Regions from separate parts of the Ewingella sp. C233 genome, predicted to be linked through region 1. Evidence: predicted binding sites of a transcription regulator. Region 1 holds the regulator's gene; each other region holds the start of a gene.

The links. Region 1 encodes CRP, which controls carbon source genes, mostly activating them, when cyclic AMP is high. Its sites were predicted from a motif close to ATGTGANNNNNNTCACAT; they were not measured.
Region 2: a site for CRP is predicted at 1,772-1,789, ahead of ACZRKO_RS16850 (YjcB family protein). Genes of this name have one in related genera too.
Region 3: a site for CRP is predicted at 4,970-4,987, ahead of bhsA (multiple stress resistance protein BhsA). Genes of this name have one in related genera too.
Region 4: a site for CRP is predicted at 2,757-2,774, ahead of rhaS (HTH-type transcriptional activator RhaS). Genes of this name have one in related genera too.

Annotation. Positions count from the first base shown of each region.
Region 1 is NZ_JBUZRI010000004.1:17,768-25,624, forward strand. Features, by position in the region: gene ACZRKO_RS17705 (hydrolase) at 1-431, shown strand, start outside; gene ACZRKO_RS17710 (YheU family protein) at 428-676, shown strand; gene ACZRKO_RS17715 (phosphoribulokinase) at 823-1,692, shown strand; gene ACZRKO_RS17720 (amidohydrolase) at 1,698-2,882, opposite strand; gene ACZRKO_RS17725 (MFS transporter) at 2,907-4,103, opposite strand; gene ACZRKO_RS17730 (LysR substrate-binding domain-containing protein) at 4,296-5,204, shown strand; gene ACZRKO_RS17735 (OsmC family protein) at 5,209-5,616, opposite strand; gene crp (cAMP-activated global transcriptional regulator CRP) at 5,977-6,609, shown strand; gene ACZRKO_RS17745 (YccS/YhfK family putative transporter) at 6,704-7,857, shown strand, end outside.
Region 2 is NZ_JBUZRI010000003.1:346,134-353,990, reverse strand. Features, by position in the region: gene bglX (beta-glucosidase BglX) at 1-1,116, opposite strand, end outside; gene ACZRKO_RS16850 (YjcB family protein) at 1,388-1,672, opposite strand; gene malT (HTH-type transcriptional regulator MalT) at 1,930-4,653, opposite strand; gene malP (maltodextrin phosphorylase) at 4,950-7,355, shown strand; gene malQ (4-alpha-glucanotransferase) at 7,366-7,857, shown strand, end outside.
Region 3 is NZ_JBUZRI010000001.1:2,257,963-2,265,819, reverse strand. Features, by position in the region: gene ACZRKO_RS10215 (ribosomal protein uL16 3-hydroxylase) at 1-757, opposite strand, end outside; gene ACZRKO_RS10210 (NAD-dependent succinate-semialdehyde dehydrogenase) at 903-2,282, opposite strand; gene ACZRKO_RS10205 (DHCW motif cupin fold protein) at 2,601-2,930, shown strand; gene ddlA (D-alanine--D-alanine ligase) at 2,996-4,093, shown strand; gene bhsA (multiple stress resistance protein BhsA) at 4,225-4,482, opposite strand; gene bhsA (multiple stress resistance protein BhsA) at 4,623-4,880, opposite strand; gene bhsA (multiple stress resistance protein BhsA) at 5,054-5,311, opposite strand; gene ACZRKO_RS10180 (hypothetical protein) at 5,728-5,982, opposite strand; gene ACZRKO_RS10175 (TetR/AcrR family transcriptional regulator) at 6,161-6,820, shown strand; gene abgT (p-aminobenzoyl-glutamate transporter) at 6,936-7,857, opposite strand, start outside.
Region 4 is NZ_JBUZRI010000002.1:370,207-378,063, forward strand. Features, by position in the region: gene rhaT (L-rhamnose/proton symporter RhaT) at 1-819, shown strand, start outside; gene rhaR (HTH-type transcriptional activator RhaR) at 831-1,700, opposite strand; gene rhaS (HTH-type transcriptional activator RhaS) at 1,787-2,614, opposite strand; gene rhaB (rhamnulokinase) at 2,960-4,444, shown strand; gene ACZRKO_RS14145 (L-rhamnose isomerase) at 4,441-5,703, shown strand; gene rhaD (rhamnulose-1-phosphate aldolase) at 5,763-6,587, shown strand; gene fucO (lactaldehyde reductase) at 6,616-7,764, shown strand; gene rhaM (L-rhamnose mutarotase) at 7,815-7,857, shown strand, end outside.

The DNA.
Region 1 (7,857 bases):
TTTATCAACGCTATTTGCTCGATCAGCTCAAAGGTAATGCTTCGCGAAAACTGGTGAAGTATCCCGGCACTCTGCCGGTGACGCTGGCGGAGCTGAAATCGATGCGGCGCATCCGTGATTTCGACGACGCCATTACTTCGAAAGCCCACGGTTTTACCGATGCGCTGGATTACTACCGCCGTTGCAGCGGCCTGCCGATGCTGTCGCAGGTACGCATTCCGCTACTGATTATTCACGCCAAAGACGACCCGTTTATGACACCCGACGTGATCCCGCAGTTGGCCGATTTACCGCCGGGCGTAGAGTATCAGTTAACCGAGCATGGCGGCCACGTTGGCTTCGTCTCCGGCAGCCTGCGCAATCCCACCATGTGGCTTGAACAGCGTATCCCCGCGTGGATCGCCCCCTATTTAAAGGAGCAAATTGAGTGATTATTCCCTGGAAAGAGCTGGACGCTGAGATCCTCACCAGCGTGATTGAAGCCTTTGTGCTGCGTGAAGGCACCGATTACGGCGAGCAGGAACGGACGCTGGAACGGAAAGTAGAAGATGTCAGACGCCAGTTAAAAAGTGGTGACGTGGTACTGGTGTGGTCGGAACTGCACGAAACACTGAACATCATGCCGCGCGGGCAGTTTCGTGCGGGAGAAGAAGAACGTCAGGACGACTGGAACTGAGTCCGTCAACTCTCCACTGCCTGTCACTTTTCGAATAATTATGGTAACAATAGGCGTAATTATGCACAGCGTTGACGCCACGTCTTCAACCAAAGAAAAGACCGCCGCACGTCTGCCAGCATCACCTTTACGGAGAACAGCGCATTATGTCAGCCAAACATCCCGTTATTGCGGTCACCGGTTCGAGCGGTGCAGGAACCACCACCACCAGTCTGGCGTTTCGTAAGATATTCCAACAGCTTGGCCTGCGTGCCGCCGAGCTGGAAGGCGACAGCTTCCATCACTTTACCCGCCCTGAAATGGACGCAGCGATCCGCAAAGCCCGTGACCTCGGTCGCCATATCAGCTATTTCGGGCCAGAAGCCAATGACTTCGGTTTACTGGAACAGAGCTTCAAAGAGTACGGTAAAAACGGCAGCGGCCGCTCACGCAAATATCTGCATACTTATGACGAAGCCGTGCCTTACAACCAGGTACCCGGCACCTTTACACCGTGGCAGGCGTTGCCGGAACCGACCGACGTTTTATTCTATGAAGGGCTGCACGGCGGCGTAGTGGCGGACAAAATTGACGTCGCCGCGCAGGTGGATTTGCTGGTCGGCGTGGTACCCATTGTTAACCTGGAGTGGATCCAGAAACTGGTGCGTGATACCGGTGAGCGCGGGCATTCGCGTGAAGCGGTGATGGATTCCGTGGTGCGCTCGATGGACGACTACATCAACTACATCACGCCGCAATTCTCCCGCACGCATATCAACTTCCAGCGCGTGCCGACGGTGGATACCTCCAACCCCTTCGCCGCTAAAGCCATTCCGTCACTGGACGAAAGTTTCGTGGTGATTCATTTCCGTGGCATTGATGATATTGATTTCCCTTACTTGCTGGCGATGTTGCAGGGCTCATTTATCTCGCACATCAATACGTTAGTGGTGCCAGGAGGGAAAATGGGGCTGGCGATGGAGCTGATCATGGCGCCGCTAGTGCAGCGCCTGATCGAAGGGAAGAAAATTGAGTGACCGCCTTACGCGGCGTTCATCAACAATTGGCGGATAAATCCGACGTGGAGTCTGACGCCAATCTGTAGAACCTCTTCGTCGAGCTTAAAGCGCGGGTGATGCACGCCATAGGTCGCACCGATGGCTTCATTACCACTGCCGATAAACAGGAAGCAGCCGGGGACTTTCTGCTGATAAGAAGAGAAATCCTCGCCACCAAACATCGGCTGGGCAATCTCCTTCAGTGCCTGCTGGCCGAGAGTATCTCCGATTACCTGCCGCGCAATCACGCAGGCATCCGGATGGTTGTCCCCATTGACATAACCGCGCGTCCAGCGGATCTCATGCGTTGCACCATATGCGGAGGTGATCCCCGCCACCGTTTGCTCCATCAGCTTCGGCACCTGCTCACGCACCACATTGTTATGGGTACGCAGCGTGCCCGCCAGCCTTACGCGCTCCGGGATCACGTTGTAGCTTTCGCCCGTCTGGAAAGTGGCGATAGTCAGCACTGGTACCAGCAGCGGGTCCAGCCTGCGCGACACCACATTTTGCAGCGACGTCACCACTTCAGCCCCAATCACGACCGGATCGATACACAGATGCGGCATTGAGCCGTGGCCGCCTTTACCGTGGATCACGATATCGAAATTATCGGTTGAAGCGCAGAAAACCCCCTCTTTCAGACCGACGTCGCCGGTCGGGAAGTTCGGCAGGACGTGCAGACCGAAAATTTTCTCCACGTTATCCAGCACGCCTAAATCCACCAACTCCTGCGCACCGCCCGGCGGCAGCTCTTCGGCATGCTGGAAGATAAAACGTACCGAACCGTGCAAATCAGCCTGACACTGGCTCAGTACCCAGGCCGCACCTAATAACATTGCGGCGTGCGCATCATGCCCACAGGCGTGCATCACCCCCGGCACCGTCGAGCAGAAGGGCTCGTCGGTTTCTTCCTGAATCGGCAACGCGTCAATATCTGCCCGCAGCGCATAGGTCGGGCCAGGATGTGCGCCCTGTAAATCTGCCACCACGCTGTTTGGCGTAAGGCGCGTTAATTTAAGAGGGCCGAAGGTTGCCAGCTCACCGGCGATATAATCGGCCGTCGCCTGCTCCTGAAAAGAGAGCTCAGGATGGGCATGAATGTGTCTGCGCCAGCCGATAACTTTCTGTTTAACGTCGCTCAGTAAGGTTTCAAAACACACTGTCATGATCATGTCCTCAGTCATATTCCGTTAAGCCGCATCACGCAGCAGCGCCTGGGAGCGACGGGCCAGCGGCAGGATCACCAGACCCGATACCACCATGGCCATCGCCAGAAAAATAAAGGTCGAAAAATAGCTTTGCGTCACGGTGATCAAATACCCCATCGCGATCGGTGCCACAAAGCCGCCTAACGTGCCGCCGGTGTTAATAATGCCCATCGCTGCGCCCATCACGTCCGTGGGCAGACGTTTCATCGGCAGGGTAAACACCGTCACAAAAGAAGCCATCAGGAAAATATACCCGAGGAATAAGAACAACCCTGCGGTCAGGGCCGACGTTGTGGTGTAGACCATCCAGATACAAAGTGCGCTCAGCATTGAGCTGCAAAACACCACTTTCGGCTCTTTGCCCTGCATATAGCGCCCCACCAGCCAGCCGGTTACAAGTGAAGAGATCCAGATCCCCAGACCGCCGGTCGCAACCACCAGCCCCGAGGTATCCAGCGACATACCACGCTGCTGCACCAGATATTTCGGCAACCACGCCATCAGGCCGTAGGAAGGAATGTTGATACAGAAAATAGAAACAAACAGCAGCAGCACAATCGGATTTCTCAACAATGCACGGTAACTGCTACTGGCCGACGCCGATTTCGGGGTAAGTGCCTGCGGGGGTTTTGGCACAAAAATCACGATACACAGGGCGATAACAAACGCCATAATTCCCAGCACCGAGAACGAGCCGCGCCAGCCAAGGGAATCCAGACTGTAGACCGCAATCAGCGGTCCGGCGGTCATCGCCAGACCGGCCGAAGAGAGCAAAATAGATTGCGCGAACGTGCGCTGCTCAAGGGGGAAGTTCGCCACCACCGCTTTCGCGCAGGACGTGGGATATCCCGAATGGCCGACGCCGGCCAGAAAGCGGAAAGCCACCAGCAGACCGAATCCGAACCCCAGCAAACCAAAGCACAGCGCGAAACCGCCGAGCATAAATAGCGACAGGATCAGCACCTTTTTGAACCCGACCCGATCGTTGAGCCAACCGGCAGGGATCTGAAACAGGGAGTAGGCGAGGAAAAACACACCGGTAATGTAGCCAAGTTGCTCAGGTTTAAGATTAAATTCTTTTTCTATTGGCAACAGCGCAAAGCCAATGACGGTTTTATCGATATAAACCACCGCGTAACCGACGAACAGCAAAAAAATCATCAGGGAACGACTTTTCATAGCGGATATCCCTTTCTGTTATCACCCGTTCAGTTTTATCCACTGCCGGACGAAGGCCAAAGTGCGACGCACATCACTTATTTGTTTAATTACAAAGAGTTATTTATAGCCAAATCACGCTATCAGCTTTACAGCCCTGCCATAAGATGTAATTTTCAGACAGGTGATACTTTTTACTGATAGGGGTGAGAGATGCGGTATTTGCCAAAATTGCAGCAATTGAAGGTTTTCCAGCAGGTTATCCGCAGCGGCAGTATTCGTGGCGCCGCACGCGCCATGAGTCTCTCCCAACCCGCGGTAAGCCGTGCGCTGCGCGAGCTTGAACACACCCTCGACACCCAGTTGGTACTGCGTGGCAATGAAGGACTGACCCTGACAGCGACCGGACGAGCTTTTGCGCAGCGTATGCAGTTTATTCTTGAAGAACTCGAGCGGGCCGCCGATGAAATCCAGCAGATGAATCAGTACACGCAGGGTTCCGTCGCCATTGGCTGCTCTTCGCTTATTGCGATGACGGTTTTCCCGGCCCTGGCCGATGAGTTCAAGGGCGCCTTTCCGCAGGCCAAAATGCTGATTAAAGAGGGGCAACTCTCGACGCTGCTACCCGCGCTGCGCGAAGGCCGGCTGGATTTTGCCGTGGGAACGATTGGTCCAGGGCTGCCGCTGGAGGATTTGGTGCGCGAGCCGTTGTTCAGCGCGTCGTTTGGCATTATTGCACGGCGCGGACATCCGCTGGAGAACGCCACAACGCTGGAGGCGTTGCAGAATGCACGCTGGGTGCTGCCCGAAACGGACATGGGTTATTACCAGCAGCTTCAGCTGTCGATGGGGACGTTTTACCATCAGTCGGCGGAAATGCCAGTGCGCACCGACTCTGTGGTCTGCGGGCTGAATCTGGTATTGCAGTCGGATTACCTGACCATTGTGGCGCGGGCGATGGGAGCGCCGTTCGGATTAGAGGGCAAATTGCATCTGCTGCCGATCGATAGCCTGCCGCAGGCGGAATACTGCGTACTCTATTCGCAAAAATCGCCGCTAACCTTTGCGGCGCGACGATTTCTGGATTTACTGCGGGCCCATTGTCTGGCTTATCGCTGGTAAAGCCTTATTCCGGTTCCACTACTTCAAAACTGTGCGTTATCGATGCGGCTTTCCCCAGCATCAGAGAAACCGAGCAATATTTTTCAGCAGAAAGCGCCACCGCGCGCTCGACGACTTTGTCGGACAAGTTCTTGCCAGTCACAATAAAGTGCAGGTTGATGTGCGTGAACAGACGCGGCGCTTCTTCACGGCGTTCGGACGTCAGCTTCACTTCGCAGTTCTGCACATCGTTGCGGCCTTTTTGCAAAATAGAGACGACGTCGATAGCGCTGCAACCGCCTGCCGACATCAGCAACATTTCCATCGGACTTGGGGCTTTATCGCCCGCATTGCCGTCCATCAAAATCTGGTGACCTGACGCAGATTCACCCAAAAACGTCAGTCCTTCAACCCATTTTACCCGTGCCTGCATGTGCCTTACTCCTGGTATAAATATTCAGCCAAATTTATCTCAGACTACCCTTTTAGGCAAAAACCGGCAACGTAACCCGATCCCCATCATGCTGAAGCGAGACAACAGAAGACACCCGCGCAAACCTGTGCTACAAACGAAGCCGATACACACTTTTCAGTAAATTGCGGTGATGGGTTTGTGGTTTTCACATGAAACCACGGTGCTAACAACAATAATAACGCTGTTTCACTCCGACTCCCGCTTGCAGCATTACTGGACAGTTCTTATGCTAAAAGGGCGCGTACTTTTTAAGACGCCGTACAGGGAACTCTGAGCCCTGTGATTTTGGGCAGCGATAACAACAGAGGATAATAGCTAATGGTTCTCGGCAAGCCACAAACAGACCCTACTCTCGAATGGTTCCTGTCTCACTGTCATATACATAAGTATCCTTCCAAAAGTACGCTGATTCACCAAGGTGAAAAAGCCGAAACGCTTTACTACATCGTGAAAGGGTCGGTTGCCGTCCTGATTAAAGATGAAGAAGGCAAAGAGATGATACTTTCCTACCTGAACCAAGGTGACTTCATCGGCGAGCTGGGACTCTTCGAAGAAGGGCAGGAACGTAGTGCATGGGTTCGTGCTAAATCTGCCTGTGAAGTGGCTGAAATTTCTTATAAAAAATTCCGCCAGTTGATTCAGGTTAATCCGGACATTCTGATGCGCCTTTCCGCTCAGATGGCGACACGCTTGCAAGTGACTTCAGAGAAAGTGGGTAACCTCGCCTTCCTCGACGTGACGGGCCGTATCGCGCAAACCTTGCTGAATCTGGCAAAACAACCGGATGCGATGACCCATCCGGATGGTATGCAGATCAAAATCACCCGTCAGGAAATTGGTCAAATCGTCGGTTGTTCACGCGAGACGGTGGGTCGCATTCTCAAAATGCTGGAAGATCAGAGCCTGATCTCCGCACACGGTAAAACGATTGTCGTTTACGGCACCCGTTAATTCCCTGAAAAACGGCGCGGCAGGCAACTGTCGCGCCGTTTTTATTGGGAAATAGGGATACAACACAGTGATAGCGCGGCTGAAGAAGCAACGCATGACGTTATGGCGTCGTTTTTTTTACCATCCCGAAGTCAACTATGCCCTGCGCCAGACGCTGGTGCTGTCTATTCCTGTGGCGATTGGCTGGATGCTCGGTCAGTTGCAAATGGGACTCTTATTTTCTCTGGTCCCCGCCTGCTGCAATATCTCCGGCCTTGATACCCCGCATAAGCGCTTTTTCAAACGCCTGATCGTGGGGGGCTCTCTCTTTGCTTTCAGCAGCCTGATGCTGCAACTGATGCTGGTGAACTGGCACGTTCCGCTCCCGCTTATCATGCTGTCGTTCGCGCTGGTGCTTGGCGTGACGGGTGAAATCAGCCCGCTGCACGCCCGTTTGCTGCCCGGTGCACTGGTCGCCACCATCTTCACACTCAGCATGGCAGGCGTGGTGCCTGTCTGGCATGCGCCCCTGTTGTATATCGTCGGTACCGCCTGGTACGGGCTGTTTAACTGGGCGTGGTTCCGGCTGTCAGAAGAGCAGCCGATGCGCGAAAGCCTCAGCCAGCTCTATCTGCAACTGGCGGATTATTTCGAAGCTAAATATAGCCTGCTGACCCAGCACACCGATCCCGAAACCGCGCTGCCGCCGCTGCTTAAGCGCCAGCAGCAGGTCATCGATCTGATCGCCCTGCTCTATCAACAACTGCACATGTTGCCCAATAACGGCCACCATCATCAGCACAAACGGCTATTCCAGCGTTTTCAGGTCGCACTGGATTTACAAGAGCACATTACCGTCAGCCTGCATCTGCCAGAAGAAGTCCAAAAACTGGTGGAAGAGAGCCACGCCGAAGCCGTGATCCGCCGTAACGCCCAGGTGATTGCCGCCCGTCTGCGGGTAATTGCCGACGACATTCTTTATCACCGGCGTTCTGAACGCTTCACCATGGCGAATGAGCTGGCCGCGCTGGAAAAAATCGCCTCACGGTACCGTGATAACCCGGTCGGCCAGTTCTGTTATTACCATTTCAGCCGCATTGCCCGCCTGCTGCGCACCCAGCGCCCGCTATACCGACGCGATCTGATGCAGACGCAAAACCGCCTGCCATTCTGGGCGGCGCTGAAAGGTTATCTGTCGTTTAAGTCCGTGGCGCTGCGCAATGCGGCACGTCTTGGCGTGGCACTGGCCATCGGCAGCAGCCTGGGCCT
Region 2 (7,857 bases), on a different contig from region 1:
GTCGCTTGATACCGGGCCTAAATGGCGGTACGGGTCAGCGAACAGGCCCATGTCCCACTTAGCGGTCAGCACGTCACGGACGGCGCGGTCGACTTCTTTTTCCGTCACCAGACCATCAGCCACCAGGCCTTTGAGATATTTTCCGTACATGTTGTCGGCCATGTCCATATCAACACCGGATTTCAGCGCCATGGCGGCTGCCTGACGGTCATCCTGCGCCACGCCGTGCATCACCAGACCGCCAATCGCGCCGTGGTCACTGACGGTCAGACCTTTGAATTTCCACTGGTCGCGTAACACTTCCTGCAACAGCCATGGGTTAGACGTGGCCGGAATACCGTTGACCGAGTTCAGGGCGACCATCACCCCCCCGGCACCCGCATCCAGCGCGGCTTTGTACGGCGGCAGGTAGTCATTGAACATGCGGGTCAGGCTCATGTCGACGGTGTTGTATTCACGCCCGCCTTCAACTGCGCCATACAGCGCAAAGTGTTTGACGTTCGCCATCACGGCATCGGGCGCCGACGGGTCATTGCCCTGATAGGCCGAGACCATTTCATGTGCGAGGCGTGACGTGAGGTAGGTATCTTCACCGAAGCCTTCAGATACGCGGCCCCAACGCGGGTCGCGGGTGATATCGACCATCGGTGAGAAGGTCATGTTCAGGCCATCAGCCGCCGTTTCTTTCGCGGAAATACGCGCGCTGGTGGCGACGGCGTTCATGTCCCAGCTGGCCGCGAGGCCAAGGCTTATCGGGAAGATGGTGCGCTGGCCGTGAACGACATCATAGGCATAAAACAGAGGGATTTTCAGGCGGCTGTGCTGTACTTGATCCTGCATGCGGCGGATGTCGGGTTTGGTCACCGTGTTAAACATGCCGCCGACTTTATCGGCGCGGATATCCGCCATGATGGCTTCTTTCGGGTAGTCGGGCCCCACGCTGACGAGATTGAGCTGGCCAATTTTCTCATCCAGCGTCATTTGTTTCATCAGGTGTGAGACGAACGCATCGCGCTCTTTCACCTGATCTTGTGGAATACCCGCCGTTTGCTCCGCAAACAACGAGGTGGAACCTGCCATTAACACTAACGCGCCAATCAGGTGATGCGTATTCATCGAGTATCCTTCAGACAAAAATCGAACCGCTGTAGGGCGGAAATCAGCAGCAATAAAGTGAACAAGGTAATGATCATTCTAAGAAAACTATAGCGTGAGAATCTAATACGGCACTTCGACTATTAGCAATGAATACTTTTATAAGAAAACAGTTTGTACAGCGCGAAGCGGCGCATCCCGCAATTTACGCTGAATTGAAAGTCGATGTACAAAAACTCTTTCGAGGAAGCGCGCAATTTCCGATCTTTAGGAATGCGTGAAACGGGCCGAATTAATAATAGAAGGGCATGTCGGTCGGGGTTTTACTCATGGTATCCATGAAAACGTCTTTGGTGACGGACCAGAAATGGGCGATGGCGGCAGCGTTGAAGGTCATACCCATCAGGCTCATGACAAAAAAGCAGGTCACCGTCAGGCCGACACCGCTGAAAACAAAGGCCATTGAATTGCGGCTGGACCGGCGGCAAACGATATTCAGCTGACTGGTGCAGAACATCAGAAAAGCGCTCAGTAATTCCCAGCGCATCATCATTAAACTGGCCGTTAAGGTACCCATCGAACGTATTCCTATGCAGATTTGTTGCCCGCATCCTGTAAACCCTAATGGCCATCGCGGCGTATTATCGGGAACAAGGCGGGCGGAAGAGAATTAAAAGTGTGACTTGAGTCACATTGTAGCGGGCATTATTTCGAAGCGCAAAATTTCATTGCGCAGAAATTCATCGGTAGCGGGGAGGGAGGGTATTCATCAGGAATGAAACCGCCAAAAGCTGGCGGTTTCATTGATGGCGACATCTAAACAGCGAGGGTATTTCAGGCGCCGTAGCCCATGACCTGCAATAGATGTTGCGCCTGTTGCACGGCGTCCTGCCGGTGGGTGACGCCGAGCTTCTGATACAAATTGCGGATGTGCGTTTTGATGGTGGTCGAGGCCACCGTCAGCTCGCCGGCGATCTGATCATTGCTGTAACCGGAGTAAATCAGCCCCAGCACCTGCCATTCGCGCTGGGTCAACGGGCTGGTGCGGATAAGCTCCGGCACCTGCGGGTGAGTCAGCAGTTTATTCACAAAGCCTTCGTCGAAATGGGCGAATTTATGCCGGTGATGCTGGTTAATATCACGGAGGATTTTTTGCGCCCGGCGCTGCTCCATTTCCGGCAGCAGATTGAGTTGAATCAGCTGGCGCAGTTGCTGCGCCATCATCTCGCCTTCAATCACAAAGTGGCTGACAAATCCGGTGCGGTTGGAGAGTTCCAGCGCCTCAATCAGTACGCGCTGGGCCTCATTTTTCCGACCAGTGTGCCAGTAGAGCAGATTGCAGAGGATCAGGTTACGGTTGAGGTCGCTGACCAGTTTCAGCTGGCGGGCGTTGGTATTGAGTTCGTCAATCACCACTTCGGCTTCGTCAAACTGCTCGAGCAAAATTTGCATGCGGGCGATGTTACGCCACTGCCCTTGCAGGAAGTGGTTGTCGGCCATGCCCGGTTTGGAGGTCTGATTCAGCCAGCTGAGCGCCGACGTTTTGTCGCCAACCATCTGCCAGTAAATCACCCGCGGTTTGTCGGCATTGGTCAGCCAGTCGGTGTGGTACTGCCCGCTTTGCAGCAGGGTTTCGCAGCGCTGTAAATAGCGGTGCGCGTTGTCGAGATGGCCCCGCGCCAGCGAGCATTTGGCCAGCATTGCCAGACACTGTAACTGCTGCTGTGGCTGGAAGTTAGCCAGTACTTCCAGCCCTTCGCGGGCGGCGCTTTCAGCATCGTCCAGACGCGCCCACGACCATAATAATTGCGAGCGCAGACGCAGCAGAAATTCATGCATCGGCAACTGTTCCAGATGCTGTTCGCGCACCAGTTCAAACGCCTTGTCCTGCGTTTCATAAGCGGCCTGTAAAAAGCCCTGCGCAATCAGGATTTCGCTCTGTTGCAGCAGCGCCCATAAGGCGTAGTGATAAGCTTCGTGGCGGCGGGCGATCTGTTCGGTTTGCTGCATCAGCGGCAGGGCGCGGCTTAAGTCGCCTTTGCAGTGCTGAATTTCGCCGGTGACCGAAGTGGCAACAATACGGCTGTAGTAGCTGGAATAGGGCAGAAAGCGCAGCGCCTGCGCGGCCAGTTTTTCCGCTTCATCCTGTTTGCCGTCGTTAATCGCCACCTGTGCCCGCAGCGCGTCGAACTCGGCGCTGAGGGTTTTATCCATCTCAATTTTTTCGCGCAGCATCTCGTTTTCCGCGCGTTCCAGCAGCATTTCTACTTCGCTGTAACGGTGCTGGCTTTGGGCCAGCCAGGCTTGCAGTAATGCCAGTTTTGGGTTTTGAATCAGCCGCTCGTACGGCAGCGCGTTCAGGCACTCTTCGAGCAGTGCCAGTTCGCTCTGATTAAACAGCGCCCAGGCGTGTTGCAGCAGAATATCGCGCAGCAGGTCGGTGTCTTCGGCCCCGAGGGCGTGATGAATAGCTTCGGCCGGGAAACCCAGCGCCTGCCAGCCTTCTGCGGCTAAACGGTGAATGGCCGGCAGTTCAGCGGCCAGTTCCCACTGGCAGCGCTGGCGCAGGAAGGTGGCGAACAGCGGATGGAAGTTAAACCATTCACCGCTGTCATCCATGCGGTGAATAAACAGCCCCTGACGCTCCAGCTCTTCCAGCCGCTGTTGCCCGTTATCTTCGCCGGTCAGTTTGACGATCAGCGAATCATTCATTGAACGCAGCAGCGAGCAACGCAGCAGGAAGTCGCGGGTGGGCGAATCGACGCGATCCAACACTTCGTCCACCAGATACTCCGACAGATGGCTGGCATTCAGCCCGGCCAGCTTTTTGGCAGACTGCTGCGCCGAGGCGGTCGATGCGCTGGACTGCCGTGCCGACAGTGCAATCAGCTGCAACGCCGTGGCCCAACCGGCAACGTCGTCGCACAAGCGGCCGCTATCTGCCTGCTCAATCGGATCTGCCAGACGGCAATCAAAGAATTGCTGGGCTTCGACATGGTTGAAAGCCAATTGCGCGGCATTCAGCTCCAGCAGTTGATCCCTCACGCGCAGGTTGGCGATGCCGAGCTGCGGCAGGGTGCGCGAAAGCACCATTAAGGTGATGTTTTCCGGCTGGTGGCGGAGGAAGAAACGCATCCCTTCGTGAATTGCGTCGTTGGAAATCAGATGATAATCATCGATCACCAGCAGCAGCGGCCGGTGCCAGTCAGACAGTTCGACAAACAGCTGCGCGAACAGCGCCGACAGGCTGGCATACTGATGTTTCTGGCTGAGGGCTTCGCTTTTAACGCAGTGTCCGCCGGTGGCCTGTTGTATGGCGGCCACCAGATAGCTGGCAAAACGCTCCGGCTGATTATCGCTTTCATCCAGCGAGTACCAGCCCAGATCGCTTTTGCCCGCCGCCCAGTGGGCAACCAGCGTGGTTTTACCGTAGCCAGCAGGACAGGCGACCAGCACCAGACGGTAATTCTGCGCAGAAGCCAGCTTCGCTAACAGGCGTTCGCGTACCACCGTATTTTGCAGCCGCACTGGGCGGCTGAGTTTCGAAGGGATCAGCATAGTTATCCATTCTTATGACTGTAAACGAATGAGAGGAGGAATTATTTTACAGCGCGTAATTAATAATATTCCTAAGGTCTGCCAATGCAGTAAGTATTGCAAGATTGTTACACTTTTACGTGTCGGTAAGTTGCTCTGCGTCACAGTTTTAGTAGTTGTTTTTACGCGAATAAATTCCGTTTGTACTACGCCCTTTATCTCCTCCCTCTCTAATCCCCGGCGGGATGATGCTGCCCAACAGGCTTCCCGTCAGCATACCGTTATCGTCTGCAAAATTACCTGCTCAGAGAGGGCTTATGTCGCAATTCACATTACAAAAAACGCAGTTTCAGGATGCTCTGACCCGCCAGTGGCAAGGCTTTGGTCTGCAAAGCGCACAGGATATGACGCCGCACCAGTGGTGGCAGGCCGTCAGCGGTGCGCTGTCCGAACAACTGGCTGCAAGGCCTGTTGCGGCACAACAGAAACAAGATCAGCGTCACGTAAATTACATTTCGATGGAATTTTTAATAGGTCGCCTGACCGCCAACAACTTAATTAACCTCGGCTGGTATGACACGGTGCGTGACGTGCTGTCTGAGCAGGGCGCAGAACTGGCCGATGTGCTGGAGCAGGAGACCGACCCAGCGCTAGGCAACGGCGGTCTGGGGCGTCTGGCAGCTTGTTTCCTTGACTCAATGGCGACGGTTGGCCAGCCTGCAACCGGTTACGGTCTTAACTATCAGTACGGTCTGTTCCGTCAGTCCTTTAACGATGGTAAACAACAGGAAGCGCCAGATGACTGGCACCGTGAAAGCTATCCGTGGTTCAGCCACAACAGCCGCCTGGCGGTCGACGTTTCCTTCGGCGGCAAACTGGCGAAAAACAGTGACGGTTCTGAGCACTGGCAGCCGGCATTCAGCCTGCGCGGTGAAGCCTGGGATCTGCCGGTGGTCGGCTATCGCAACGGCGTGACGCAGCCGCTGCGCCTGTGGCAGGCGACGGATATCCACCCGTTTGACCTGACACTATTCAACGATGGCCAGTTCCTGAAAGCCGAGCAAAAGGGCATTGATGCCGCCAAGCTCACCAAAGTGCTCTACCCGAATGACAACCATCAGGAAGGTAAACGCCTGCGTCTGATGCAGCAATATTTCCAGTGCGCCTGTTCGGTGCGCGACATTCTGCGCCGTCACCATTTCCTTGGTCGCAAGCTTGAAAAGCTGCCTGACTTTGAAGTGATCCAGCTAAACGACACCCACCCGACCATCGCCATTCCTGAGCTGCTGCGCATTCTGCTCGACGAACATCAGCTGGAATGGGATGCCGCCTGGGCTATTGTCAGCAAAACCTTCGCCTACACCAACCACACGCTGATGCCGGAAGCACTGGAATGCTGGGACGAGAAACTGGTCCGCAGCCTGTTGCCACGTCACTTCTCGCTGATTAAACAGATCAACGCCCGCTTTAAAAAGTTGGTGGAAAAACAGTGGCCGGGCGACAAAGCGGTGTGGGAAAAGCTCTCTGTTCACCAGAACAAACAGGTGCGCATGGCCAATCTCTGTGTAGTCAGCGGGTTTGCGGTCAACGGCGTCGCCGCGCTGCATTCGGATCTGGTGGTGAAGGATCTCTTCCCTGAATATCACCAGCTTTGGCCGAACAAATTCCACAACGTCACCAACGGTATTACGCCGCGCCGTTGGCTTAAACAGTGTAATCCGGCGCTGTCTGCGCTGATTGATGAGAGCCTGAAAACCGAATGGGTCACGCATCTGGATGCGCTCATAGGGCTGGAGAAATTCGCTGATGATGCCGCTTTCTGTGCGCGTTATCAGCAGATCAAATATGACAACAAAGTGCGTTTGGCCGCCTACGTTAAGCAGCGCATGGGCATTACGCTGAACCCGGAGGCGATTTTCGACGTACAGATTAAACGCCTGCACGAATACAAACGTCAGCATCTCAACCTGCTGCACATTGTGTCGCTCTACCGCCAACTGCGCGATAACCCGCAGATGGACATTGTGCCGCGCGTCTTCCTGTTCGGGGCCAAAGCTGCGCCGGGCTATTATCTGGCGAAAAATATTATTCATGCGATCAACAAGGTGGCAGAAAAAGTTAATAACGATCCGATCGTCGCCGATCGTCTGAAAGTGGTATTTATTCCTGACTACCGTGTTTCGGTGGCGGAGCTGATGATCCCGGCGGCGGACGTCTCCGAGCAGATCTCCACGGCGGGAACCGAAGCGTCCGGCACCGGCAATATGAAACTGGCTCTGAATGGCGCCATGACCGTCGGCACGCTCGACGGCGCGAACGTCGAAATCGCCGAACAAGTGGGCGAAGAGAACATCTTTATCTTCGGCAATACCGTCGATCAGGTTAAAGCCCTTAAAGCTGGCGGCTATGACCCGCTGAAATGGCGCAAAAAAGATAAACATCTCAATGCGGCGCTCAACGATCTGGAAAGCGGCCTGTTCAGCGACGGCGACAAAAACGCCTTTAGCCTGATGCTCGACAGCCTTCTGACCGGCGGCGACCCTTATCTGGTGCTGGCTGATTTTACCGCTTACTGTCAGGCACAGCAGCAGGTGGACGCGCTGTACCGTGATAAGGCGCAATGGATACAACGTACTATTCTCAATACTGCCCGTGTCGGCATGTTCAGTTCAGATCGCTCGATCCGCGATTATCAGCAGCGGATCTGGCAGGCGAAGCGCTAAAGGAGCGGGAATGGAGAGTAAGCAACTCGAACAGGCGGCCATCGAAGCTGGGATTTCCGCCGGATACATCAACGCACACGGCAAGCAGCAGGCTATTGCTGCGGCGACCAAGCGGGAATTGCTGGACGCGATGGGCTGGAAGCCAGGCCAGCAGGTGGACATCGAAGCGCCAGTGCCGCTGGTCAAGGTGTTCGTTAAGGGCAGCCGTCTGGCGCTGCCGGTTGGCGGTGAAGGTGAATTCCAGTGGCAGTTAGCGCTGGAAGGCGGCGCGGTCCAGCAGGGCCGCACCAGTGGCAAAATGACACTGGCGCTGCCGGGCCGGATCCCCACCGGTTATCACCAGCTGACACTCACGCAGGAGAGCCGCAACTGGACGTGCCGCATTATCGTTGCGCCGAAGCGCTGCTATGAACCCGATGCGCTGCTGGCGGGCAAAAAACTCTGGGGCGCCTGTGTGCAGCTTTATACTCTGCGCTCGGCAAACAACTGGGGCATTGGTGAT
Region 3 (7,857 bases), on a different contig from region 1:
TGGCGCGCACGCGCTCCATCTCATACTCTTCAACTTTGCCCACGTGGTCACGCAGCGTCAGGTCTGGATCGCTGTAGTGTTCGCCGCCAAGATCGTTTTCCAGCGCGTAATCGGCAAAGCTGCTGATTAAGTCCCGGCTGTTCGGCCCACGGAAACCCACGGAATAGTTGAAGGCCTCGGTGTGCGTGATGCCGTCATGCGGAAAACCTGGCGGAATGTAGAGAATGTCACCCGGTTCAAGGTCTTCGTCGATAATTGGCGTGAACGGCTCGACGTGCAGTAATGCCGGATGCGGACAGAATTGTTTGAGCGGCAATTTATCCCCGACGCGCCAGCGGCGGCTGCCCATCCCCTGAATAATAAACACGTCGTACTGGTCGATATGCGGGCCAACGCCGCCGCCGGGTACGGAGTAGGAGATCATCAGATCATCTAAGCGCCAGTCTGGCAGTACGCGGAAAGGGCATACCAGTTCAGCAGAAGGCGCATGCCAGTGGTTGACGGCCTGCGCCAGCAGTGACCAGCCGGTTTCACCGAGATTATCGAAATGCTCGAACGGCCCGTTGCTGGCCTGCCATTGACCGTTCTTATGGCTGACCAAACGGCTGTCGATTTCTGGCTCCATCGCCAGCCCCGCCAGTTCGTCCGGCGTAATCGGGTCGATAAAATCAATGAACGCTTTTTTTAAGACAACAGGTCGTTTCTGCCAGTACTTCTCTAAGAATTCTTGCCAGTCCAGATTGAGTTCATAAGCCATGTTGAGTTACCCGTGGGAAGACAAACGGCCATGATTATAAAGAAGGGCAGACAACTACCGTATTGTCATGCATCAAGGGAATATTAAAGACAGCAGGAGGGAGATAAGTTTCCCTCTCCGCAAGAAGAGGGAATAACACAAGGCTTTAAGCCTTCGCGGCCAGCACGACCAGTTTCTGGTTCACAAACTCTTTGATGCCTAAATCAGACAGCTCGCGGCCAAAGCCTGAACGCTTCACGCCACCAAACGGCAGCTCCGGCGCGGTGCCGGTCGGCGAGTTGACGTACAACATACCGGTTTCAATTTTGGTCGCCAGCTTGCGGGCACGCTTCATATCTTTGGTGAACAGCGCGCCGCCCAGACCGTAATTGGAGTCGTTGGCCAGTTTCACCAGTTCTTCATCATTTTTCACCACGTAAACCTGCGCAACCGGGCCGAAAAACTCTTCGAAATAGGCCGGATTGTCGCGGGTAATGTGGGTCAGAATGGTCGCCTCATAGAAGTTACCCGGATTACCTGACACCGCTTTGCCCCCGACATGGACTTTCGCGCCATTTTTCACTGCCTGTTCGACCTGTTTGGTCAGGGTTTTCAGGGCATCTGCGGACGACAGCGGGCCAAGCGTGGTGCTGGCATCAAGCGGGTCACCGATTTTCAGCGCGTTAAAATGTTCGGTGAATTTTTTCAGGAACTCGTCCGCCACTTTTTCATGAATGATGAAACGCTTGGCGGCGGTACAGACCTGACCCGCATTTGAGATGCGGGCCTCGGCCCCGGCTTTGGCGGCGTGGTCAATATCGGCATCTTCCAGAACGGCGAAGATGTCATTACCGCCCAGCTCCAGCGTGGATTTCTTCAGTTTACTGGCGGCTTTAGCGGCCACCACGGCCCCGGCTTTTTCCGAACCGGTCAGTGCAACGCCCTGTACGCGGTCATCCTCAATGATATTCGCCACCTGATCCTGAGAGATAAACAGGTTGGTATAAGCACCTTTCGGACCACCGGCTTCGGCCACCAGTTTCTCGAAGGTTTCCGCGCAGTGCGGAACGATACCGGCATGTTTGACGATAACGCTGTTACCGGCGGCGAGGTTTGGTGCCAGCACGCGCATCAACTGATAGAACGGGAAGTTCCAGGGTTCAACGGCCATGATCACACCAATCGGGCTGTGCTCGACCCAGGCTTCACCGAGGCTGGATTTATACGGCACAGGTTTAAGAAATGCTTCGGCGTTGTCCGCATAATATTGGGCAATTTCAGCGCACAGCTTCACTTCGCCACGGCTCTGCTCAATCAGTTTACCCATTTCGACACTGACGATTTTCGCCAGCTCTTCGACGCGGGAGGACATCAGTTCCGACAATTTATGCAGTACTTTTAAGCGCTGTTGCATGTCTCCCTGACCCCAGTCAGACTTATAAAGGGCATGTGCCGCATCCAGCGCCTGTTCAACCTGCTGGTCATTATGTGTTTGATATTCTTTGATAAGCTTGTTGTTGAAAGGATTGATCGTTTGATAAGGCATGAAGTGCTCCTTGTTTATGACTGATTTTGAAACTGTCTTAAGCTTAGTCGAAGAAATGAGACATCCGTCGCAGAGTCACCTTTCGCAACACTCCCTTTTGGTCATTTTACGCCGGATTGTCTGAGCCCCCGCCGTGGCTGGGCTGTAGCACCGCGTTCGGATAAATCGGCTTTACTCAACTTTTCATCTTCAGGCTTGCAATCTGTTTTCAGCGGTTGTTTTCAGAAATCATCATGTATTCAGGGAACAGTGATTGATTAAAACGACGCTCACTTTTATGCTGGATTTCCTTTGTAAATAGCACAAACAGAGAGACGTATGAAGATTGCTGATATCCCTTTTTGCACCACCGACTGGAGCCAGATAATGCCGACGGAACATGCCGGTGAAACCGGGATGGCGCTGTGGCGTACTCAGCATTTTGGTGAGATCCGTGTGCGTATTGTTGAGTATTCGGCGGGATATCTGGCTGACCACTGGTGCAGTAAAGGCCACGTGTTGTTCTGTCTGGAAGGCGAGTTACAGACCCGGCTGGACGATGGGCGGACTTTCACCCTGACGCCGGGCATGAGTTATCAGGTGGCCGATGGTGCCGAAGCGCATCAGTCTTCCACGGTTAAAGGCGCGAAACTTTTTGTTGTGGACTGAATTTCCTTGCTGAACAGGAAGGGCGTTTTACAACGGTACTGGTTTTTGATTTCAAGGAGTCGTGGGTGAGTAAATTACGCGTAGGCATCATTTTTGGCGGTAAGTCGGCAGAGCATGAAGTTTCACTGCAGTCGGCAAAGAACATCGTTGATGCCATTGATAAAAATCGCTTTGATGTAACGCTTCTGGGCATTGATAAAAAAGGCGAGTGGCATATTAATGATGCCAGCAACTATCTCATTAATGCGGAAAATCCGTCGCTGATTGCCCTGAATCGCTCGAATAATCAGGTCGCGCTGATCCCCGGCCAGACGGAAAATCAGCTGATTGAAACCGGCAGCGCAAGCGCGCTTTCCCAACTCGACGTTATTTTCCCTATTGTTCATGGAACACTCGGCGAAGATGGCTCGTTGCAGGGTTTGCTGCGCATGGCGAACATGCCGTTTGTAGGCTCAGGCGTTTTAGGTTCAGCGGTCAGCATGGATAAAGACGTGACCAAGCGTCTGCTGCGCGATGCGGGGCTGAAAATTGCGCCTTTCGTCAGTGTGACGCGCACCAACCGCCATCTGCATACCTTTGAAAAAGTGTCTCAGACTCTCGGCCTGCCGCTGTTTATCAAACCGGCCAATCAGGGATCTTCCGTGGGTGTCAGTAAAGTTATCCATGAAGCCGGATTTATCAAGGCATTGGATTTGGCGTTCGATTTCGACCACAAAGTGCTGGTGGAATCTGCGATTGCAGGGCGCGAAATTGAGTGTGCGGTATTAGGCAATAGCCATCCACAGGCCAGCGTCTGCGGGGAAGTGATCCTACAGGACGAGTTCTACTCCTACGATACGAAGTACATCAACGAGCAGGGCGCTTCAGTCGCAGTTCCGGCAGATTTACCGCAGGAAACCCATGACCGGATCCGCGCTATTGCTTTGCAGGCATTTGAAGTGCTGGAGTGTCGGGGGATGGCGCGTGTTGACGTGTTCCTGACGGCACAGGGTGAGGTGGTGATCAACGAAATCAATACACTGCCTGGTTTCACCAACATCAGCATGTACCCGAAATTATGGGCCGCCAGCGGTCTGGGCTACAGTGAACTGATCACTAAATTGCTGGAACTGGCGCTCGAACAGCATCAGCAGGATAGTCAGTTAAAAAGTACCGCACACTGATATTTCGTGACAGTCGCGCAAAAGGCAGGGAGAGCTCCCTGCCTTTTTTATTTGCCTGTCAGCTCTAAATCGCAGACACGAAAAAGGCGGCAAACGCCGCCTCTTCTGCATACTGCTGTCGAACTCAGAACTTATTTGTACAGTTCAGCAGTACCGTACAAACGGTTGTCGCCGGAAGCAGAGATGATGCGGTATGAACTTGCACCATTAGCTTCAGCTTTAGCCGCCAGTTTATTTTCCAGGCTGCTCAGGTTCGAACCGGCCTGCGCACTTATCACACCGATCGCTTGTGAGTTAGCCGGTGCAGACTGAACTTGGGTAGCTGCTATGCTGGTGAATGAAGCGGTAGCCAGTGCGATTGCTGCGAGGGTCATTGTCAGGTTTTTCATAATATTTGTCCTATTGTCGTGTGATGGGCTTCGCAGGGGGGCGGTGCTGTTTGCAGCACTCGATCTTCAGGTGCAAAGCCACTCTTCAGTTTTTCTGTCCGATACCTTTTAAAACTCAATCTTAAGGGGTCTTAAGGCTGTTATTTATACAGCTCAGCAGTACCGTAAAGACGGTTGTCGCCGGAAGCGGAGATGATGCGGTATGAGCTTGCACCGTTGGCTTCAGCTTTAGCGGCCAGTTTATTTTCCAGGCTGCTCAGGTTCGAACCGGCCTGCGCGCTAATCACACCGATGGCTTGCGAATTAGCTGGAGCAGACTGTACTTGTGTCGCGGCAAGCGTAGAGAAAGAAGCGGTAGCCAGTGCGATTGCTGCGAATGTCATAGCGATGTTTTTCATGATATTTACCTTTTTAACTTCTTTGTTAGTCTGCGCATCAGCAGGTGATGAATCGGTCATACGTTTTGTTTAACGTTCGATAATTAAATCTTAGACCTGGATCACATTCTGTGCAATCTATTTGTTTATTAATCGTTAACTAATTGTGCGGTCGTCTTTTGACGTCATCGCTATTATTTGTACAGCTCAGCAGTTCCGTGCAGGTAGTTGTCACCTGAAGCACCGATAATGCGGTAAGACGTTGCTCCTGCTTCGGTGGCTTTCGCATTCAGTTCACGCTGCAGGCTGGAAAGGTCATTACCTGAATTGGCGCTGATAACACCGATTTTCTGTTGGTTAGCAGGCGCTGAATCAACCAGCGTAGCGGCCATTGAAGAGAAAGAAACGGTAGCCAGTGCAAGTGCTGCGAGAGTCATTTTTACGTTTTTCATGATGTCAGTTCCTGTTCGTTAATCTAGAGAAGTCTGGTTCGGATTCGGTCAACGTTATTAGTTAACGTTCGATAAGTTAATGTTAGCGACTGATTGATTCCTGTGCAAGATGTTTTTTTAATAACCGTTAACTAATTGTGCTGTGAATCAGATCACGTTTATCGCTGCATATGTAATATTTTTGTTAAAAATGATCGCAATAAAAATTAATTAGTGATCGATAAACAAATAATAGTGCGATTTTATAACACTATCAAGAATTATTTAATGAGTGATAATTTAATGGTTGGCGTGGAGCACTGAGGGTGTTAAAACCGTAGGGGTTGTTTGCCTATAGATAGAGAGCGCAAAAAAGTAAGGCGACATCATGTCGCCTCGCTCTTTGTCCTGCGGGAGCAGGATTCAGATCAACTCCCTTAATAGTAAACAGGAGGATGATTGGCTGAACCGGCTGGGGCAGATGGCATGGTCGGAGAAGTTGGAATGCGTTGCTGTGAGGACTTGCCGTTTACATAACGGCCCGGATGACAAAAGTTGCTGTCTCCGGTCACATTGACCATGGCGACTTCCTGACTCTGGGTCGGCATCATGATAACCTGCTGTGCGGCAACATTGGCAACCGGGACAGCGGTTAATGCCATAACTGCAAGAAGGATTTTAAGATTACGCATGATGTGTTGTCCTGGGATACTTAGCTGATAACAGCGTCTGACTTGCGGCTGGGAGTGATTTACTTATCGCTCGATAATTAAATGATAATCTCTGCTGGACTTGTGCGCAACTATTTTTAATAATGATCGTTAAATTATTTAAACAACCAGAACCACTAGGGTGATGGAAGGAGGGTGTATGAGCACTGAACAGACGGCTTTGGTCCGGAAAAGTCGCGGTCGCCCAAAACAGTTCGATCGTGGAACTGCTCTGAGCAAGGCCCTGAATTTATTCTGGCGTCATGGCTACGAGGCCACTTCATTAGCGGATTTGGTCGAAGCCACCGGTGCGAAAGCCCCAACCTTATATGCCGAATTTGGTAACAAAGAAGGGTTATTCCGCGCAGCCGTTGAACATTATCTGGCAACCTTTTACGAAAAGAGTTTCTGTCTGCTGAGCAGAACAGATTTGTCCGTCGAGCAGGCTATCGAGCAGTATCTGCGTACCACTGCGGAGCTGTTTACCGACTGCGATACCCCAAGCGGCTGTTTCATGGTGAGCGCTTCTTCCGGGATGTCATCTTCATCGCAGGACATCGCGGAAATGCTGCGCGGCCGCCATCTTTCGCAGGAACGCACATTGCTGGAGTATTTCGAAATGAAGAAACTCAGTAATGAAGTCCCACAGACCACAGACAGCGCCCTGCTGGCCAAATATCTGGCCTGTACCATCCAGGGGATGTCCGTGCAGGCACGCGACGGCGCCAGTACTGAACAACTTCACCGCCTGATTGATCTGGTGATGGTTCTGTGGCCTGAACTGAACAAGGCCACCGCCGCGAAACCGCTCGCGCACTAGCATTCACAGACTTAGATTTTTGACGTCATTGACGATGTAAAACAACGCCCGATGCTGATTACCAGCACCGGGCGTTTTACTTTATGCCGGATAACTTTCCCTGATTTCTTGTGATTTAGCTATGCGGATAGATACCTGGCCCGATGGGCAGGCCCAGTAAATACCAGCCCACCAGCATCAGTAACCACACCACGAAGAACACAATCGGATACGGCAACACCAGCGAATAATAGGTGCCAAGCTTCGCATCTTTGTTATAGCGCTGGAGGAATCCGAGGAACAGCGGTACGAACGGTGACATCGGAGCCAGCGGGATGACAGCTGAATCCGCGATACGGAACACAATCTGTGCGAAGGCCGGGTGGAAGCCCAGCAGCATAAACATCGGTACAAATATCGGTGCGAGTATTGACCAGATGGCCGATCCGCTGGCGATAAACATGCATAAAAAAGCTGACAGGAAAATCAGCCCGAGGAACGCCGGAATACCGGTCATACCGAGGTTTTCCAGCACGTCGGTCAGCCCGATAGCCATAAACTTCCCCATATTGCTCCAGTTAAAAAACGCCACAAACTGGGACAGCGGGAACACCATCACGATAAAACCGGCCATGGCTTTCATCGGATCAACCAGCAGATCCGGGATATCGCTCTGCGTGCGGATCTGCTTTGTGACAATGCCGTAGGGAATGGAAATCACAAAAAAGAACAAAATGATCAGCGGCACTATGCCCTTAATAAAAGGGGAGGGGATGACTGTATCAAGATGCGGATCACGCAGCGGGGCACCGTGCGGGATGACTAAAAAGGCGATCAGACCGATGAACACCAGTGCCGCAATTCCGCTGGCGACCAGCCCGCGGTTTTGCAGCGGCGTCAGGCTTTGCAACTTCTCATTGCGCTCGCCCTGATACGGTGGCAGACGCGGTTCAACAAATTTGTCTGTCAGTAACGCACCCACAATCGTCAGCAAAACCACGGATGCTGCCATGAAATACCAGTTGTCGATCACGCTGACCTGCACCGCCGGGTCGATG
Region 4 (7,857 bases), on a different contig from region 1:
CTGCTGCCGGTCTTTCTGTTTGGTGCGATGTGGGGTATCGGTAATATCAATTATGGCCTGACCATGCGCTATCTGGGCATGTCTCTCGGCATCGGCATTGCGATTGGGGTTACGCTGATCATCGGCACCCTGATGACGCCGGTATTACAGGGTCGAGCCGCCTTACTGATGGGCACGCCGGGCGGAAGAATGACGCTGCTGGGCGTACTGGTTGCGGTAGTTGGTGTTGCGGTGGTCAGCTATGCCGGTTATCTGAAAGAAAAATCACTAGGAATCAAAGCCGAAGAATTCAACCTGAAAAAAGGGCTGATTCTGGCCGTCATGTGCGGCATTTTCTCCGCAGGCATGTCTTTTGCTATGAGCGCAGCCACGCCGATGCATGAAGCCGCCGCACAGTTGGGCCTTAACCCGCTGTATGTGGCGTTGCCGAGCTACGTGGTGATCATGGGCGGCGGGGCCATTGTTAACCTCGGCTTCTGCTTCATCCGTCTGGCCTCACGCCGCGAACTCTCTATTAAAGCGGATCTTTCTGTCGCCAAACCTTTACTGATCACTAACGCGTTGTTCGCCATTCTGGGCGGCGTGATGTGGTATCTGCAGTTCTTCTTTTACGCCTGGGGCCACGCCAGTATTCCGCCGGAATATGACTACATGAGCTGGATGCTGCACATGAGTTTCTATGTACTCTGTGGCGGTATCGTCGGCCTGTTGCTCAAGGAGTGGCTCGGCGTTGGCCGCAAACCGGTGGCGATTCTGACGCTGGGCTGTCTAATCATCATTCTGGCCGCCAACATTGTCGGCATGGGAATGGCGGCCTGACGGCGCCGCTGTTAACTGAGCGACGGGACAGGAATAATTGGATGAAGAATACCGGCAAACCGTTGCCGGTATTCACGCGGAGAAACACCGCAAGCGCGGTTGAACACCACGGAGAAGTAGTTGCTGTCATCAAAGCCGCATTCGGCCGCCACTTCACCAATCGTCTGGTGGCCGTAGCGCAGCAAACTCATGGCGCGGCACAGGCGCAACTGACGCAGATAATGTGTCACGCTCATGCCGGTATGCTGTTTAAACAGCGCCCGTAAGCCGCGTGAACTGACGCTGTGCTGCGCACAAAAACTGTCGAGATGAAAAGGGTCGGTGATGCTGGCACGCAATGCCATCATAAGTAAATCCAGCTGATGGGCGTCCGGCAGCACGCCGCTGTTGGGCGGATGACGGTAGCGCAGGAGCAGAAGCGCCAGCTGCATCAACAGAGCCTCACTGAGTTGTACCGACAGCGATTCCGACTTCATGCACTCGGTGGCCAGTTCATCGACTTTATCGCGCAGCGCCGACATGCCCAAAGAACTCAACCGCCAGTAACGCTGCTCCTGGCTAACCCCCGCTCCCGGCAACAGCTGCGCCCAGTCAGCGTAAAGGCCAAACCGGTCACGGCAATAAAGAATATTATCCAGCGCCAGCTCGTTAACCGACTCATAACTGTGACGGTCACTGGCGCTGATATAGAACAGGTCCCCGCAGGTGATCGGATATGGGACGTCATTCCAGATATGTAGGCCATTCCCGCGCCACACCACCACCAGCTCGTCAAAGTCGTGATCGTGACTGGGGAAATTAGCCTGCGGGTGGCGTTCGGCCACCATCACTGAATTTTTAGGGGTCAGGAAAAAATCATTTTTCATTAACTTCAGCGGCATAACGGTCCCCCAATCCCTTTCAAATCAGGGAATATAAAGGCATCGCCAACGTTACACCCGCCCCTGAGGGCAAAAATGGGCGTCAGCTAACGCAATTGATTGCGCATCAACTTTGGCGACACCGAAAACTCCCGGCGAAATTGTGTCGAGAAATGGTTGCTATCACTGAAACCGCAGGCGTAAGCAATATCAGTGATGCTCTGATCGCTGTGATGCAACCGACGCCGCGCTTCAAGTAACCGAAGACGATTGAGATAACGCTGCGGCGTCATGCCGGTGTGCTGTTTCACCTGACGGTGCAGCGTACGCAGCGCCAGAGAGAAGCGGTCGGCCGCCTCTGTCCAGTTCACTTCCTCACTGTAATGCTTCTGCAACCAAGCTAATAGCTGGTTAACTTTGTTTTCCGGCGCATCCCGCAATGGTGGCTGAAAACAGTCCTGATAGAGCAGGATCAGCAGATGCAGAAACTGACTTTCCGTGGCCGCTATCTGCTCAGCACCAACTCCGGCGGTCTGACGCTCCAGTACGGCGACGCACTGCAACACCTGTTGCAGGATGAAGGGGCTCAACTGCCAGTGAATTTTCTGCTGATAATGGTGTTCCTGCGGCAGAAACCTCCCGACGTCTTGCAGAAAACGAAAGGCCTGAGGTGAACGAAACAGCACGTTGGTCAGGCGCAAATTATCGACATTCTCAAACAGATGATGATCGCTGGCACGCACAAAGCAAACGGTGCCCGCCGTGAGGGTATAAGGGTTATCGTTGAAGATATGCACGCCGGATCCGTTCTCCACCAGCATGATCTCGTGAAAATCGTGGTAATGCTCCGGGAACGCCGCCTGGGGCATCCGGCGCTCGACCGTGACGGTCAGTTCAGGCGCGGCAAAATAGTCCTCACCAGTCAGTAACGTCATCGCTCACCTCCATTACGTGGGCAGAATTAAGAGTGTTCAGGGAATCACCCTATCCTGCGCGGTGCGCGATAACCTTGAAACCGTGGCACGGAAAACGGGTTCTGCCGTCATTTTTCAAAGATTTGACATCGGGTGAATGGAACTGCGGTCAGGATCACATCCTTTTGCAACGTACTGCATCCAGATAACTCACGCCGCAAACGGCCCTCTTTGCCGCATTTTGTGATCTGTCTCGCTGCTACCTTTTTCATGCTGCCAGCCCGACAGACAGCATGGCATTCAACGGAAGGTGACGGCAAAAGGCCTCCCCTACACTGCGATCATACCCAATAAGGAATGGCCGCTATGACACTCCACCATATTGCTGCAATCGACCTTGGCGCCTCAAGCGGACGCGTAATGCTGGCAACATTCAGGACTGAATGTGCCGGAGTGCCCCCGACGCTGACACTCAAAGAGATCCACCGCTTTCCCAATTGTCTGAAAACCATCGACGGCCACGATACCTGGGATCTGGACGCGCTGGAACAGCATATTCTGACCGGGCTGAACCGTCTGGATGAATCAGGGATCCCCGTCGACAGCATCGGCGTGGACACCTGGGGCGTGGATTTTGTCCTGCTCGACAAACAGGGGCAACGCGTCGGTCTGCCGATCGCCTATCGCGATAAACGCACCGACGGCGTGATGGCCGGCACCCTCCAAACACTTGGCAGTGAGGCGATTTACCGCACCACCGGCATTCAGTTTCTGCCTTTCAATACCCTGTACCAGTTGAAAGCGCTCACCAGCCAGCAACCGGAACTCACCGCTCAGGTCGACCACCTCCTGCTGATACCCGACTACATTCACTACCGTTTAACCGGGGTACTCAACTGGGAACATACCAATGCCAGCACCACGCAGATGGTCAATCTACTTACCGGCGACTGGGATGAAAACCTGTTGAAGCACATTGGTGTGCCGCGCCGCTGGTTAGGGAAACCGTCACAGCCGGGTAAAAAACTCGGCAACTGGACCACACCACGCGGCCATCAGGTGCCGGTGATCAGTGTCGCCACTCATGACACTGCCAGCGCCGTGGTTGCCGCACCTATGACCGGCAAACATTCTGCCTATCTCAGCTCAGGCACCTGGTCTCTGATGGGTATAGAAAGTCCGAAAGCTTTCACCCACGCCAGCGCCCTGCGGGCCAATTTCACCAATGAAGGTGGAATTAACGGCAGTGTGCGGGTGCTGAAAAACATCATGGGGCTGTGGTTGCTGCAACGCCTGTGCGATGAGCTGGCGGTGAAAGACTTACCCGCACTGATCACCGCCGCCGCCGCCCTGCCGCCGTTTATCAGCCTGATTAATCCCAACGACGCACGCTTTATCAACCCGCCATTGATGGCTGATGCCATTCGTGACGCCTGCCGTGAACAGAGTGAACCGGTGCCGCAAAGTGCAGCCGGGCTGGCGCGCTGCATCTTCGACAGTCTGGCGATGCTTTACCGCCAGACGGCACTGCAACTGGCTGAACTTCAGGGTGCCCCGCTGGATGAAATTCATATCGTTGGCGGCGGCAGTCAGAACGCCTTTCTTAACCAGCTCTGCGCCGATACCTGCCAGACGCCGGTCACCGCCGGGCCGGTTGAAGCATCGACCCTCGGCAATATCGGCTGCCAGTTGATGGCCCTGAATCTGGTCGAAAACGTCACGCTTTACCGGCAAATCCTTGCCGCCAATTTCCGGCAGCAGCGCTATCTGCCGCAACCCCAACCCGAACTTGCTATCCACTGGCGCCGTTTTCAGGCGCTGAGTCACGCCAATGAGGAGCTCACTGTATGACGTCATCTACTTCTATCGAAAGCGCATGGACACTCGCCAAAGAACGCTTTTCCCAGCTCGGTGTTGATGCCGAAGCCGCTATGAAAAAACTCGATACGCTACCCGTTTCCATCCACTGCTGGCAAGGTGATGACGTCGCGGGGTTTGAAAACCCGGAAGGCGCGCTGACCGGCGGGATCCAGGCCACCGGTAACTACCCCGGTAAAGCTAAAAATGCGCAGCAGCTGCGCGCCGATTTGGAGCAGGCGGTTTCGCTGATCCCTGGACCAAACCGACTGAATCTACACGCGATATATCTGGAGTCAGACACCCCGGTCGCCCGCAATCAAATCGAACCTAAACACTTCAGCCAGTGGGTCGAATGGGCGAAGAAAAACAAACTGGGGTTGGACTTTAACCCCTCCTGCTTCTCGCATCCGATGAGCGCAGACGGTTTTACGCTGTCGAGCGCTAACCCGGAGGTCCGCCAGTTCTGGATTGAACACTGTCAGGCCAGCCGCCGTGTTTCCGCCTCATTCGGTAAAGCACTGAATACGCCGTCGGTAATGAATATCTGGATCCCGGACGGTATGAAAGATCTCACCGTTGACCGGCTAGCACCACGTCAGCGCCTGATGAGCGCGCTGGATGAAGTGATGTCGGAGAAGCTCGATCCTCACCATCACATTGATGCCGTCGAAAGCAAACTGTTCGGCATCGGTTCAGAAAGTTACACGGTCGGCTCCAACGAGTTTTATCTCGGCTATGCCGCCAGCCGCCAGACCGCGCTCTGTCTGGATGCCGGCCACTTCCATCCGACGGAAGTCATTTCCGACAAAATCTCCAGCGCCATGCTGTTTGTACCGCGCCTGCTGCTGCACGTCAGCCGCCCGGTGCGCTGGGACAGCGACCACGTGGTGCTGCTCGACGACGAAACGCAGGCTATTGCCAACGAAATTGTACGTCACGACCTGTTCAACCGCGTACACATCGGCCTGGATTTCTTCGACGCCTCCATCAACCGCATTGCGGCCTGGGTGATAGGCACCCGCAACATGAAAAAAGCCCTGCTGCGCGCCCTGCTGGAACCGACTGACATGCTGAAAAAACTCGAAACCGACGGCGACTACACCGCGCGTCTGGCATTGCTGGAAGAGCAGAAATGCCTGCCGTGGCAGGCCGTGTGGGACATGTACTGCCAGCGCCACGACGTACCGGTCGGCGGCCAGTGGCTCGACAACGTCCGCCATTACGAAAAAACCGTACTCGCCAAACGCTGAGCTTCTCAACACTCTTTTCAAAGGCTTCTTTTACAGGCATCTCTTAAAGGTAAATAACGATGAAAACTTTACTCAACGCCTGGTTTGTCCAGGGCATGATCAAAGCCACCACCGACATGTGGCTGAAGGGCTGGGATGAGCGCAACGGCGGCAACGTCAGCCTGCGTCTGTTGCCGGAAGATATCGCGCCGTATCAGGCCGATTTCTACAGCGAACCACGCACCGTGGCGCTGACACAACCGGCACCGGAGCTGGCGAATCAGTATTTTATCGTCACCGGCTCCGGCAAGTTTTTCCGCAATGTGCAGCTGGCACCGGCCGAATCTCTGGTGATATTGCAGCTAAATAGTCAGGGCAACGGTTACCGCATTCTGTGGGGGCTCGCCGCAGGCGGCCTGCCGACATCGGAGCTGGCGGCGCATTTGCAATCGCACACCGTGCGCATGAACGTTACGCAGGGTCAGGACCGGGTGATCATGCACTGCCATGCCACCAATCTGATTGCTCTGACCTACGTGCTGGAACTGGATAACGCCTCATTTACCCGCCAGCTCTGGGAGTGCAGCACCGAATGTCTGGTGGTCTTCCCTGACGGTATCGGCATCGTGCCGTGGATGGTGCCGGGGACCGACGGCATTGGCGCGGCGACCGCCGATCAGATGCAACATCACAGCCTGGTGCTGTGGGCCTTCCACGGCATTTTTGGCAGCGGCCCTTCTCTGGATGATGCGTTTGGGCTCATCGACACCGCCGAGAAATCCGCAGAAATTCTGGTGAAGGTAATTTCGATGGGAGGCAAGAAGCAAACCATCTCAACCGAAGAGCTGATCGCCTTAGGGAAACGCTTTGAAGTCACACCTTTTGCTGCCGCGATGAACGCGTAAGCATCAGACTCTAAGAGGGATTTTAATCATGAGTTTTATGCTGGCTTTACCCAAAATCAGCCTTCACGGAACAGGGGCGATTGAAGACATGGTTGCCATGCTGGTGCAAAAAACGCCCGGTAAAGCGCTGGTCGTGACAGACAGACAACTGGTCGAACTTGGCCTGCTCGACGGCCTGTTCACCGCCCTGAAAAGCGCGGGCCTTCCCTATGCACTTTACAGTGGCGTGACGCCTAACCCGACATCGGAAGTGGTGGATGAGGGTTTCCGTTTATATCAGCAGCATCACTGTGACTATCTGATTGCTTTCGGCGGTGGCAGCCCGATTGATACCGCCAAGGGCATCAAAATCCTCACTGCCAATCCTGGCCCGGCCACCGCATACTCCGGCATTGGCAAAGTGAAAAAGCCGGGCGTGTTTTTAGTGGCGATCAACACCACCGCAGGTACCGCGGCCGAAATGACCAGCAACGCGGTGATCATCGACAGTCATCGTCACGTGAAAGAGGTGATCATCGACACCCACCTGATCCCGGATATCGCGGTGGACGATCCGTCGATCATGCTGGCGATCCCGCCTGACGTCACGGCGGCTACCGGCATGGATGCCCTGACCCACGCCATCGAAGCTTATGTCTCGGTTGGCGCGCATCCACTGACCGACCCGACTGCGCTGGCCGCCATCAGCACCATCACCGAATGGCTGCCACAGGCGGTGGCGAACGGCAAAAACCTCGAGGCTCGTGAGAAAATGGCGCAGGGGCAATATCTGGCAGGTATGGCGTTCAACAGTGCGGGGCTGGGTCTGGTCCACGCGCTGGCCCATCAGCCGGGCGCAACGCATAACCTGCCGCACGGTGTCTGCAATGCTGTCCTGCTGCCGGTCGTGGAGGCGTTTAACCGCCCAGCCTGCCCGCACCGCTTCGCCGACATTGCACGCGCAATGGGAGTGAAAACACATGGGATGAATGAGGAACAGGCCAGCCACGCCGCACTGGACGCCATCCGCATTCTGTCGCAGAAGGTCGGCATCCCATCAGGCTTTGCAGCACTGGGGATCAAAGAGAGTGATATCGAAGAGTGGCTGGACAAAGCCCTGGCCGACCCTTGTGCCGGTTGTAACCCGCGCACCGCCAGCCGCGAACAGGTACGCGAACTGTATCTGAGCGCGATGTGATCTTAAGTTTCCTCCCCTGCGAAGGGGAGGATTAAAACCGGAGAAACACCATGATCCGCAAGGCTTTTGTTATGCAGGTAAACCCGGACGCTC